DNA from 3 places in the Delftia sp. S65 genome. Region 3 is predicted to be linked to each of the others. Evidence: riboswitches for the same ligand, from Rfam matches in the RefSeq annotation. Region 3 holds a riboswitch; each other region holds the start of a gene.

Evidence for each region. Region 3 has a riboswitch for glycine ahead of IAE24_RS18515 (penicillin-binding protein 1A). Riboswitches for the same ligand answer to the same signal wherever they lie in the genome.
Region 1: linked by a shared signal. The riboswitch ahead of gcvT (glycine cleavage system aminomethyltransferase GcvT) and the one ahead of IAE24_RS18515 (penicillin-binding protein 1A) in region 3 are both predicted to bind glycine.
Region 2: linked by a shared signal. The riboswitch ahead of IAE24_RS23830 (D-amino acid dehydrogenase) and the one ahead of IAE24_RS18515 (penicillin-binding protein 1A) in region 3 are both predicted to bind glycine.

The regions. Positions count from the first base shown of each region.
Region 1 is NZ_JACVUR010000045.1:21,068-25,347, forward strand. It holds gene gcvP (aminomethyl-transferring glycine dehydrogenase) at 1-33, opposite strand, end outside; gene gcvH (glycine cleavage system protein GcvH) at 105-479, opposite strand; gene gcvT (glycine cleavage system aminomethyltransferase GcvT) at 615-1,748, opposite strand; glycine riboswitch at 1,808-1,926, opposite strand; glycine riboswitch at 1,942-2,053, opposite strand; gene IAE24_RS25290 (fatty acid--CoA ligase) at 2,223-3,827, shown strand; gene IAE24_RS25295 (LysR family transcriptional regulator) at 3,843-4,280, opposite strand, start outside.
Region 2 is NZ_JACVUR010000039.1:4,247-8,526, reverse strand. It holds gene IAE24_RS23835 (FIST signal transduction protein) at 61-1,296, shown strand; gene IAE24_RS23830 (D-amino acid dehydrogenase) at 1,344-2,675, opposite strand; glycine riboswitch at 2,768-2,878, opposite strand; partial or broken gene IAE24_RS23825 (beta strand repeat-containing protein) at 3,520-4,280, shown strand, end outside.
Region 3 is NZ_JACVUR010000024.1:9,774-14,053, forward strand. It holds gene IAE24_RS18515 (penicillin-binding protein 1A) at 1-1,870, opposite strand, end outside; glycine riboswitch at 2,293-2,400, opposite strand; gene IAE24_RS18520 (hypothetical protein) at 3,088-3,336, opposite strand; gene IAE24_RS18525 (esterase-like activity of phytase family protein) at 3,624-4,280, opposite strand, start outside.

The DNA.
Region 1 (4,280 bases), on a different contig from region 3:
GGCGGCAAGGGGCTGGGTGGAGGACATCAGCATGGAGGGACCTGTCTCAAAAGCTGAAAAGCGCCAGGGCGGGCCCTGGCGCCCGTCCTGGCCGGAAAGTGGCGTCAGTTGCTCTGTGCGAAGGCCGTGTAGGCGGCTTCGTCGAGCAGCGCGGCCAGCTGGCCTGCGTCGCTGAGCTTGACCTTGAAGAACCAGCCTTCGCCCAGCGGGTCGCTGTTGGCCAGGGAGGGGTCGTCGCGCAGGGCTTCGTTGACTTCGACGATCTCGCCGCTGACGGGCATGTAGACATCGGCGGCGGCCTTGACGGACTCGACCACGCCGGCCACATCGCCCTGGTTGAAGCTGGTGCCCACGGCGGGCAGATCGACGAACACCACGTCGCCCAGCGCATCCTGCGCGTGGAGGGTGATGCCGACGATGGCCGCGTCAGGGTTGGCGGCGTTGATCCATTCGTGGTCCTTGGAATACTGGATGCTCATGGCTTGCTCCGATAGAAACTGAAAAGAAACCTGTGAAAGGCGGTTTGAGAAAGGTCAGTGCGCACTGTAGCGGCATGCGATGGCAGGAAAAACGAATCCGCCGAACTCGATCCACGCCAAGCGCGCAGGCTGTCCTCAACCGCGGTGATAGCGGGGCGCCACGAAGGGCGTGGCCTGCACCTGCATGGGCACGGCCTTGCCGCGCACCATGGCCTGCAGCGTGGTGCCGACGGCGGCGCTGCCCGGCTCCACGTACGCCAGGGCCACGGGCTGGTTCAGCGTGGGCGACAGCAGGCCGCTGGTGACCTGGCCGACCTTGCGGCCGCTGGCATCCAGCAGTTCCGTGCCTTCGCGCACGGGTACGCGCTCCAGGGCCACCAGGCCCACGCGCTTGCGCGTGAGCAGCTCGGGCAACTGCAGCTGGGCCAGCACGGTGGCCGCGCCGGGAAAGCCGCCTTCGCGCTCGCCACCAATGCGGCGGACCTTCTGCACGGCCCAGTTCAGGGCGGCCTCGGCCGGGGTGGTGGTCGTGTCCAGATCGTTGCCGTACAGGCACAGGCCGGCTTCCAGGCGCAGCGAATTGCGCGCGCCCAGGCCCACGGGCCTGACTTCGGGCTGGGCCAGCAGGGCACGGGCAAAGGCCTCGGCGTGGCTGGCGGGCAAGGAGATCTCGAAGCCGTCCTCGCCGGTATAGCCGCTGCGCGTGATGTACAGCTCGGCGCCTTCCCAGTCGAAGTGGCCGCCCGTCATGAACACCAGCCCGGCCGTGTCGGGCAGCAGGCGCTCCATGGCGGCTGCTGCCTGCGGGCCCTGCAGCGCCAGCAGGCCCCGGTCGAACTGGGGCTCGATTTCACAGCGCTGGCCGATGCGGGCCTCTATGTGCGCCAGGTCTTCGTGCTTGCAGGCGCCGTTGACGATCAGGAACAGGTCGTCCTCGCGGCGCACGAACATCAGGTCGTCCAGAATGCCGCCCGCGTCGTTGAGCAGCAGGCCGTAGCGCTGGCGGTGTTCGCCCAGGCCCAGCACGTCCATGGGCAGCAGCGATTCCAGCGCCGCGCCGGCATCCGGGCCGCGCAGGCTGATCTGGCCCATGTGCGAGACATCGAACAGGCCTGCCGCCTCGCGGGTGTGCAGGTGCTCGGCCATCAGCCCCTGCGGGTATTGCACGGGCATGGAGTAGCCGGCAAACGGCACCATGCGCGCGCCCAGTTCCTGGTGCAGGTCGAACAGCGGGGTCTTGAGCAGATCGGTGGTGGAGGCAGCGGTCAAGGAGGGACTCTCTTTTCGGCAAGGGGCAAGGCACAACGCCATCCCGGAATCCCGGGATGTCCTGCCCTGCTGTCCGCTTTACCTGAGAGATTCACCCGCACCTTCCATGCGTGGGGCTTGCTCCTTCGGTGGATGGGGCACGCCGCCGTGCCCTGCATCTCTCTCCAGCTAGGAACGCCTGCGGCCGTGGCGGCAGGCGGTGCCAGTCCTTTTGCCTGAGCGTTCGGGACGAACCCTGCGCCTTCGGCGGTGCCGCTGCCTGTGACCATTGCGGCCGGGCGGGCACTCTCTCCTGACCGGCGCATTCTAGCTGCGGCCAGCGCCCGTGCGGCTTCGGGATTTCCGCGGGCCGGCCGCAGCTCCATGCGCTTGCCTGCATGGATGCATTTGCAAATTGCATAACTGTCTAAAAAATCTCCTACATTGAGATGCATCGATATATGAAATCTCGTGAGCGAGAAGGAAGAAGCGCACATGCAGCAGACGCTGGGAGACACATTGGCCTGGCCGGCACGTTACCTGCCGAACAAGGAAGCCCTGGTCGCTTGGGAGGGCGGCGAGCGCCGCGCCTGGACCTACGCCCAGCTCGATGCCGAAGTCAACCGCCACGCCCACGGCCTGGCCGAGCTGGGCATAGGCCATGGCGACGTGGTCGCGGCCTTTCTCTACAACACGCCGGCCTTTGTCTTCACCATGCTGGCGGCCGCGCGCCTGGGCGCCATCTTCAACCCCATCAACTACCGGCTGGCGGCGCAGGAACTGGCCTTCATCCTCAAGGACGGCGCAGCGCGCGCCCTGGTGTTCGAGCAAGAGGGCGGAGAGGTGGCCGCACGCGCCCAGGCCCTGCTCAAGGCCGAAGGCGGCGGCACTGGCACGGGCATCGAGCACTGGATCTTTGCCGACGATGCCCCGGCCGACCCGCTGCCGGTCTGGGCCACGCAGCGCCTGTCCGCACTGGCCAGGGGCCGCAGCAGCGCGCCGCCCCAGGCCCATGTGCGCGAGAGCGACCCCTGCATCCTCATGTACACCAGCGGCACCACGGGCCGGCCCAAGGGCGTGCTGCATACGCACCGCAGCAAGCTGGCGCACAACGCCCTCATGCACCAGACCATGCAGTTCACGCGCGACGACGTGGGCCTGGCCATGGCGCCGCTCAACCACACGGCCGAGCTGCACACCAGCTTTTTGCCGCGCCTGCAGGCCGGGGCCACCCAGGTGTTGCTGCGCCGCTTTGACGTGACCGAGGCCTGGCGCCTGATCCGCGAAGAGCGCGTGAGCTTCTTCTTCGCGGCGCCCACCATGGTCACCATGCTGCTGGCCGACCCCATCGCCTCGCCTGAGCAGGCGCCCGCGCTGCGGCTGGTGGAGTACGGCGGCGCCTCCATGGCGCCGCACCTGATCCGCGAATGGACACGCAAGGTCGGCAGCGACCTGGTCCAGGTCTACGGCACCACCGAGATGGGCCCCTGCATGTCCATCCTCCTGCCGCGCGAACAACTCTCGCACGCGGGCTCGGCCGGGCTGCCCTCCATGGGCCATGACCTCATCGTGGCGCGCCTGCGCGAAGACAACGCCCCCACCGATCCGGCTGAGGCCTGCCTGCCCGGCGAGGTGGGCGAGATCCTGGTGCGCGGCCCCTGCATGATGGCCGGCTACCTCAACCGCCCCGACGCCAACACCCGCGCGCTGGCGCACGGCTGGTACCACACGGGCGACCTGGGCCACATCGACGACGACGGCTATCTGTGGATCCGTGACCGCATCGACTACATGATCAATTCGGGTGCCGAGAACGTCTATCCCCGCGAAGTGGAAGACGCCCTGGTCGAGCACGCCGATGTGCTCGAAGTTGCCGTCATCGGCGAGGCTGATGAGCGCTGGGGCCAGATCGTCGCCGCCCACGTGGTTGCCAAGCCTGGCGCCACGCCCACGGCCGAGGCGCTGGACGCCTTCCTGGTCCACGGCGACCGCCTGGCCGCCTACAAGCGCCCGCGCCGCTACCACTTCCGCGAGGCCCTGCCCAAGACGGCCAGCGGGAAGATACAGAAGCAGTTGCTGCGGGTGGTGGTGGCAGCCTGAGGCTGCGGCCTGCGTTTACTTCTGCGCAGTACAGCACTGCGCCATCGAGTTGCGCAGCCACCGATGCATGGCATCCCCCTGCTTGCGCACATGCCAGGCCTGCTGGTAGGCGAACTCGGGCAGCTCCAGCGGCGGAGCGAAACGGCGCAGCGTTTTGTGGCGGCGCAGGTCGCCAATGGCGCGGCTGCCCACGGTCAGCACGAGGTCGGTGCCTGCCAGCACCTCCAGCGCCGCGCTCCAGTGGGGCAGGGCCAGCACCACGCGGCGGCTCAGGCCTTGGGCGGCCAGCGCCTTCTCGATTTCCTCGCTGGCGTCGGGCCGCATGGCCAGCATGACGTGCGGGCGCTGCAGCCAGTCCTGCAGTGACAGCCCGCCGCGTGCCGGCAGCACGGCCTGGTCGGCCACGCTCACGAATTGTTCCTGGAACAGATCCTGCACCTCGATGCCTTCGGG
Region 2 (4,280 bases), on a different contig from region 3:
CATGGATGGTCTAGAGCCCTCCGCAAGCCGGGCGCTGGCAGGGCTAGAAAGAAGGTTGGAATGTCGTTGTTTCCTGTAGGCCATGCCAGCCATTCCGACTGGCGCGCCGCGGCCGATGCGGTGCTGCTGCAACTGCGCTCGCAGATGGCCGATCCGGGCCACGCGCAGCGGCCCCGACTGGGCCTGGTGTACCTGTCCCACGCGCATGCCGCCCATGCAAGACCGCTGCTGCAGCATCTGGCCAGGGCCTTGCCCCATGTGGCGGACTGGGCTGGCTGCTCGGCCGGTGGCGTGCTGGCCATGTCCCATGAATACCTGTCCGGCTCCGCGCTCGCGGTGATGCTGCTCGATGTGCCGGCGGCGCACTACCGCCTGTATTCGGGCCTGGCGCCCTTGCATGCGCCGGGCGGCGAGGCCGGGTTCACTGCCCATTCGGCCCTGGTCCATGCCGGAGGCGGCCAGCCCGAGCTGGCCGAGTTGCTGTACGAGCTGTCCGAGCGCACCGAGTCCGGCCTGCTGTTCGGCGGCGTGGGCGATGACGGGGACGATGGCGTGGAGGGCGTGCAGATCGCCTGCCGCACCGAGGACCTGCATGCGCAGCATGCGGATGCGCGCGGCATTTTCAGCGGAGGCTTCTCGGGCGTGGCCTTCGGTGCGGGCGTGCCCTGCATCACGGGCATGGCCCAGGGCTGCGTGCCGCTGGGCGAGGGCCTGGAGATCACCGAGGCGCGCGGCGCCCTGGTCACCGGGCTCAATGGCGATCCGGCCTTGCAGCGCCTGCTGCAACTGCTGGGCGTGGAGCTGGAAGGCAGCGACTGGCAGCCCGCGCTGACCACGGTGCGCAGCACGCTGGCGGCCATTGCGCCGCCGGGCCGGGGCATGGCCCACGGCGTGCTCACCGAAGAGGCCCAGGTGCTGACCCTGGTCGGGCTGGACCCGCTGCGCCAGGGCGTGGCCCTGTCATCGGCCGTGGAGGCCGGGCATTCGGTGATCTTCTGCCGCCGCCAGGCCCAGGTCGCGCGCCAGGAACTGCTGCAACTGGGCGCTGCGCTGCGCGATGCGGCGGAGCCCGAGGAGGCGGCGCCCGAAGGCGAGGCACAGCCCCGCATCCGTGGCGCCATCTACATCAGTTGCCGGGGCCGCGGCGGCGGCCTGTTCGGCGGCCCCGATGCCGAGCTGCGCACCCTGCGCCACGCACTGGGCGATGTGCCATTGATCGGCTTCGTCGCCGAAGCCGAGATCATGGACGCCCGCCTGCACCGCTTCGCCGGGGTGTTGACGGTGTTCACTGCCTAGGCGTCGTACACGCCGTACACGCCGTATCGGTACACACCGTCTGAACCTCAGACCGCGCGCGGGCGCACCGTGCCTGCGCTGCGATCCGGGTCCATGGCTGCAGCTCCCAGAAAATCGAAATCCACGGCCGGCTGCCTGCCGCTGACCAGGTCGGCCAGCGCCATGCCGGAGCCGCAGGCATGGGTCCAGCCCAGCGTGCCGTGGCCGGTGTTCAGGAACAGGTTGGCGATGGGCGAGCGTCCGATCAGCGGCACATTGCTGGGCGTGGCGGGGCGCAGGCCGCTCCAAAATTGCGCGCGTTCGGTATCGCCGGCGCCGGGGAACAGCTGCTGCACGCGCCGCACGATGGCCTCGCAGCGCACGGGGTCCAGGTTGCGGTCGTAGCCGTTGAACTCGGCCGTGCCGGCAATGCGCAGGCGGTCGCCCTGCGCGCCGGTGTAGCGCGAGAACACCAGCTTGAACTCATCGTCCGTGAGGCTGACCTGGTAGGCCTTGGCGGGGTCCAGCACCGGCAGGGTCACGGAGTAGCCCTTGGCCGGGTAGATGGGCAGGCGCAACCCCAGCGGCTGGGCCAGCAGCGGGCTGAACGAGCCCATGGCCAGCACATAGGCGTCGCCCTGGATGCGTTCGTAGCGGCCGTCGGCATTGGTCACCTCCACATGGTCGATATGGCGGCTGGCGCCCGCACCCGTGGTGCGCAGCGCCATGACGTGGTGGCCGTGGCGGAACTGCACGCCCGTGGTGGTGGCAATGCGTGCCAGCTCGCGCGTGAAGAGGTTGGCGTCGCCCGATTCATCCTCGGCCGTATAGGTGGCGCCCGCTATCTGCCCGCGCACATGGGCCAGGGCCGGCTCCAGGCGCACGGCTTCGTCGGCGTCGATCAGGCGGCGGTCGCAGCCCAGGGCCTGCATCTGCTCGGTGGGCTTGAGCGCGCCCTCGAACTCGCGGGCGTTCGTGTAGAAGTGCAGGATGCCCTGCATGCGCTGCTCGTACTGGATGCCGGTGTCCGACCGCAGCTGCTGCAGGGCCTCGCGGCTGTAGGTGCCCAGGCGAACGATCTGCTGGATGTTGTGGCGCGTGCGCGCGGGCGTGCAGTTGCGCAGGAAGGACAGGCCCCAGAGCCACTGGCGCATGTCGGCGCGCAGGCGGAACAGCAGGGGGGCATCCTGCCGGCCCAGCCAGCCCAGCAACTTCAGCGGTGCGCCGGGGTTGGCCCAGGGTTCGGCATGGCTGACCGAGATCTGCCCGCCGTTGGCAAAGCTGGTTTCGGCGCCGGGCGCAGCCTGGCGGTCGATGACGGTCACTTCATGACCGAGAGATTGCAGATAGTAGGCCGAGGCGGTGCCGATCAGGCCGGCTCCGAGAACGATGACGCGCATGACAATGCCCTTTCAAAGGCATGTGCCGGTCACGCGGAAGCTGATAGCTATGGATTCAATAGCAAGCAGCCGGCGTCCGTCGTGACGCAGCTGCCGCTCCCCCTGTCCTTGGTACCTGAGAGATTCACCGCCGTCCATGGGAACGGGGCTTGCTCCTTCGGTGCGCCGCATATTGCGTGCGGCGGCTCTCCAGACGGCATGTTGTGTTTGCAGTACGGAACCTGAGCGTGTATGGGAGTTTGCGCCTTCGGTGAGGCTCGGCACCGTGGTGCCCGCCTGCTCTCCTGCAGGGGCGATTCTATGTGGCTTGCGCAGCCGGTTCCAGTCGTACTCGGGATACCACCAGTTACTACCTGTATGTGGTGTGGCCGATTCAGGGTATTCCCTAGATCGCTCAAGCGCCTCCCTCGTAGCGCTGGCACGAGTCTCCGACTGCATGTAAAAAAACTATTGAAATAGAAAAAAACATGATTTAGCCTATCGATGTGTGCGGTGGTTTGTCAGTGCATGTTCTGGTCGATTGGACCTGCATGGGTTAACCATGAGTTGTGTATATGTCTGATAGGCGACTTACCGTTGCACAGGTGCAGGTCCATGGAAACTGGTCCGGCACTGAAAAAATACAAGCACGGTGAATATGTGGAGGGAGGAATGATTTGCGTCGCAAACCCGACTGAAGGTGTGTCCGGCTCAATGGGCAGCGGAGCAGCTCGCAAACGTTGATGGAAATCCGCCTTTTCTGATTGACGCGCAGGATCTGCGCGAAACATTTTGCTTCCAACCTCACCGGCTGCAAGGTGAGTTGTGAGCTCGTGATTCAAATAGAACTATTCGAGGTACGGCGATGCAAATGCGCTGGGTACAACTGTTGGCCATTGCCATTGGGAAAATCATTTTCCTGTCATATCTCCTTGAGAAAACGGGGAATATCATGCATGTTCTCAATCGCCTGCCTGGTTCGGCATTTTTTCGCAAGTGGCGTGCAGCGAAATACCTGTTCTCTTTGCTGCTGCTCTCATGCGCGGGTATCTCATCCACGGCACTGGCGGCGACCATCGTCTTCACGGTCACCGACAACAGCGACGCTCCAAATGCCAATGCAACGACACCAACCACCTGTGTCAGCACGTTGGGGGGCACCTTTGCTGGCGCATGCACGCTGCGAGCGGCCATTCAGGCAGCCAACTACACGCTGCAAACGCTGGATCCGAGTGCCGATGTTTCCATCGTCTTTGCGCCGACACTGACTACGTCGGTACGAACCATACAGAGTGGGACATCCAAGGATGCGGCCGGAAACCTCCATCCGTATGTCGACAATCAGACGGTTTACGTGCGCTGTGCCAATACATTCGTCAGCGGAGCCCAGTCCGGCGCCGTGACGGGAGCCACCAATGCCTGTGGTCAAACCCAGATGATCAGCGGTGGCGATACGGGCACCACCACTGGTGCCGGTGGCGCCTGGTACTGGATCAAAGGCACCGTTCCAGCCGGCACGGGCTCATTGACCATCGATTTCGGGGGAGTCATACAAGTCCAGAACTGGGCGGACTCCGCCTGGGAAACCTTTTATCTTGGTGGGAAGAATATCACTCTCACCAATTC
Region 3 (4,280 bases):
CGCTAACATCCGGTGCCTTATACAATAAATCACCATTACGCTGCCTGATGGACTTGATTAATATAGGGGACACCATCGCTCCATTGTTCCCAAACACAGAAAAGGCTTGTGTAAGATGCATTGGAGACGTCAAACCGGCCCCCAGAGCTAGAGGAAGCCCAGGAGGATGAAAATCGGGAATAAAACCAAAAGATAGAGCCTTGTTACGGACATAGTCCTCACCTGCGGCTTCCATCAAATTCACTGTTGCCACATTTTTCGACCTAATAAATGCGCGTCGAATGGTGATATCACCTTCATAGTTGTTTGCATAATTTCTTGGAGCCCAGGATGCGCTACCTCGCTGCGCCGGCTTGACTACTCGACGTGTGTCATCCACGATGAATCCGGGAAAGAATCCTTTTTCGATAGCTGCACCATACACAAACGGTTTGAATGTGGAGCCAGTTTGTCTTTGAGCTTGAGTGACATGATTAAAGTTGTTGAGAGAAAAATCAAATCCCCCAGTCATTGCAAGAATATTCCCACTTTGCATATCCATTGCAATCATGGCACCTTCCATATGTGGCTTCTGACTAAGCACCCATTTATTTTGGGCGTGCTGTTTTACACGTACCACCGTTCCTTTTTCAATTCGTCGTTTACGTGAAATAGAACTTTTTGTCAGTTCCAAGACGGAATATGCACCTGACTCAGAAAATAATGTAATCACCTCACCATTTCTGAACATTGCCTTGACAATTCCGTTGGGTAATACTTCGGTGATAACGGCCGCTTTTAATACGCCACTATCTGGGAAGTTAATGAGAAATTTTTCTATATTTTTTTTGTCCAGTACTTTTTCTTCGACATTAAATCTTCCCTCCACACCCTCCCATCCGCGAATTTTTTGCAAGCGCATCAGCCCATCTCTTAATTCCTTATGAGCAGCCTTTTGTAGGCGTGTATCTATTGTTAGTTCGACATCAAAGCCTTCCTTATATGTGCTTTCCCCATAGTGTTCGTAGATCATTTTGCGCGCTTCTTCGACTGCAAATTGCACAGAGGAATCCCTGGTGTTAGCCCTCTTTGTAATTTTTACTTCTTCTGAAATAGCTTGAAGAAACTCTTCTTGATTCAAATAATTAAGCTCCTTCATTCTTTCTAGAATATAGTTCTTCCTAATCATTGCTCGTTGATAGTTTGCGACTGGGTTAAAAGCTGATGGAGCCTTAGGGAGGCCAGCTAGCACAGCGGATTCTGAAATGCTCAACTCACTCAAACTCTTATTGAAATAAGTTGATGCTGCAGCTGCGAACCCATAGGATCTCTCACCCAGAAAGATTTCGTTTACGTAGATTTCAAGTATTTGATCTTTAGAGAAAAGTGCTTCAATCTTGAACGCCAACATGATCTCTGCAATTTTTCTTATATAGCTCTTTTCCTTGGAAAGAAACATATTGCGAGCTACTTGCATGGTGATCGTGCTGGCTCCCTGGGAATTTTCTTGGCTAGCAATATTTCTGACTACCGCTCTAAATACTCCAGAATAATCCACGCCTCTGTGATGGTAAAATTTTGCATCCTCTATTGAGATAATTGCATTTTTCAAAGCCCGAGGAAACTCTCTAATTGAGACTATCTCACGACGTTCTTCGCCATATTCAGCCAGCAGTTCCTCACTAGCTGCGTAAATTCGTAGAGGTTGGGCGGGTCGATGGTGAAAAAGGTTAGCCACATCTGGCAGAGTTTTTTCTATTTCATTAGCAACATAAATTATCACTGGTACGAAACAAATGAAAAATCCGCAAAAAAAAGCCAGGACAGTACGAATTGCGGAATAACCAGTACTTTTATATCTAGTGTTTTTTGTTTGATCTGCAACCATCATTGGCACCTAGCTCTATTGATTTTTGAGGCTATAAATCTATCAAGCAGCATTAACCGCCACATTGAATCCAGTGGTTTTATTTAAAGCCCAAAAATCAAAAATTAATGATCTATTAAGATCAAATCATCGAACCGACACGACGAATTTAACCAGTGCAAACGCAGATGGTTTTCCCGTGTGAATGTCGATCTTCTAAATCAGTGGATGTCTTGTGGGCGGTGGCCGGCACGCATTGCCATTCGCATCTTCTGAAATATTCGATTTCTCGCCGAAAAATGATGCGAGAGAACCAGAATTTTGAAGAATGCAAATAAGAACGGCAAAAAGACCCAATGCCAAGATAGCTTTGTAGCTCATGGCCAAATCTTTCATTGATGTATACCGTGTCTGAAATGGCGGTGGATGCCAAAGACGGTATAGATGCCGCTCCCCCTGTCCTCGGTACCTGAGAGATTCACCTGTTGACCAGACAACAGGCTTGCTCCTTCGGCGCGCTACAGCGATTGCAGCGACTCTCCAGACGGCGTGTTAGATGTGCAGTACATCCCCGGGTGAGGGGAACCTGAGCGTTTATGGGAGTTTGCGCCTTCGGCAGAGGTAAAGGCTACCTCTTTCTCCTGCCAGGTCATCTTACGTCAGATGCGCTATTTACTGGCTTTCAGTTTCCTTACCCTACTTGACCAAAGTCAAGTGTGTATATTTCGATGAAGCGAATTAGTTCTCGCAGAACTGTTAAAATTTGTTAATTGAGACAATTTTTAATATTTCGTCAGAATAGAGCGCCTGAGACCTAGGACGCATCGCACCCACCAAAAAAGCCTCGACAGGAAGTTCCTGCCGGGGCTTTTGTGTTTTGCCGAATGGACAGCTAGGCGGCAAGCAACTCTCTGATCAGCCACCCAATGCTCTCGCTTCGATGCATCCACGCTGGCGCGCAGCACAGCGGCCTTGAAGCCCCGGGCTTCCAGGTGCATTCGCAGCCTGGCGGCCCTGTGCTTTTTCTTCAGCACACAGCTGCATCAGCCAGCTTTCCCTGATGAGGGCCGCCGCCGTGAATGAGTTGCTGATCTTGCGCAACGGCAGCGCTGCTCTGTCCAGATGCCGGAGGAGGCCCCGCACTTGCCTGTCTTGAGGTCGCCCTCACGAGCCAGCCCAACCAGCCACTCACAGCCATGATCCCCAAAGCAAAATCGCCGTCCCCGCCAGCGGCGATCTGACTACCCTCCTCCACCCGAAGCTGCGCTCCATTCCCCATGATCCAAGAGTCTGAAGAGATTGCCCTGCTTCGCGAGGAAAACGCCAAGCTGCGGGCGCAGCTGGCGATTGCCGCGGCTGGCCATGCCAGCGCTGCGCAGGCCGCAAGCGCCAGCGATCAAGACCCTTTCTATGCGCAGGTCGCGGATCAGAAAACGCTGTTCTCGGATTTCATCGAGCATCTGCCGATAGGTCTGTGCCTGGTGAGCCATAGTGTGGGCAGGTGCTGATGTCCAATCCGGCCTAGCGCCATTTCCTGCCGGAAAGCCCTCCACCATCGCTTGTGGCGCCCGAGGAAGACCGGGGGTGCTGGCGCAGTTGGGACCAGGAAGGCAAACCGATCCCCAGGGACCAGTTTGTGGGCGCCAGGGCTGCACGTGGCGAGCTGGTTCGGCGTGGCGACTACCGAGCTGGACGAACCGCCCTGGAACAACGTGGCCCCGTTGTCTTGCCCATGCCATGCAGTCCCAGTCCCAGTCCCAATCCCAGTCGCAGTCATTCAAGGAGCGCCGTATTCGCTCAGCTTCTTGCTGAACCCAAAGGTCCACAGTCGCTGCGTGCGATCGTTGACGTCATTGGTGGTAAAGCGCAGGCTCGCCGCGCCCTTGGCGCATTGGCCATCGTTCACGATCTTGCCTTCGGCGTCCACCATGCATTTGGTGACGTCCGAGCCTTCGATTTCCTTTCCGCTGGCGTCCAGCACGGCCAGCGAAACACCGAAGTCGGTGTCGTTGGTCAGCGCCAGCGTGTAGTCATCGACCAGTGCCAGGCCTTCGGCCTTCTCGGCCACCCAGCCGGTGGCGTTCAGGTTGAAGAGCCGGGTCTTCTTGAGCGTCACGACCTTGGAATAGTCCGAGCCATTGACCGGCTTGCCAGTCAGGCTGCTCTTTTCCAGGTCGGAGCCCAGCGCGGTGATGTCGGTGGCGTTGGCCGGAAACTCGATCAGAACCAGGTCGTTGAAGACTTTTTTGTCCTTGCCCGTGCCTTGCTCGATGGCGACGAACTTCCCCTTGCCCAGTGAGACCACATCACCCAGCTTGGCATTGCCGGTCTTGCCTTGGTTGTACCAGCGACTGTCCACGGGCAAGGCAAACAGGCGGGTTTTCTCGGTGGTCGGGTCAAACTCCACCCAGCGCACAAAGCGAGCGTAGTCGCG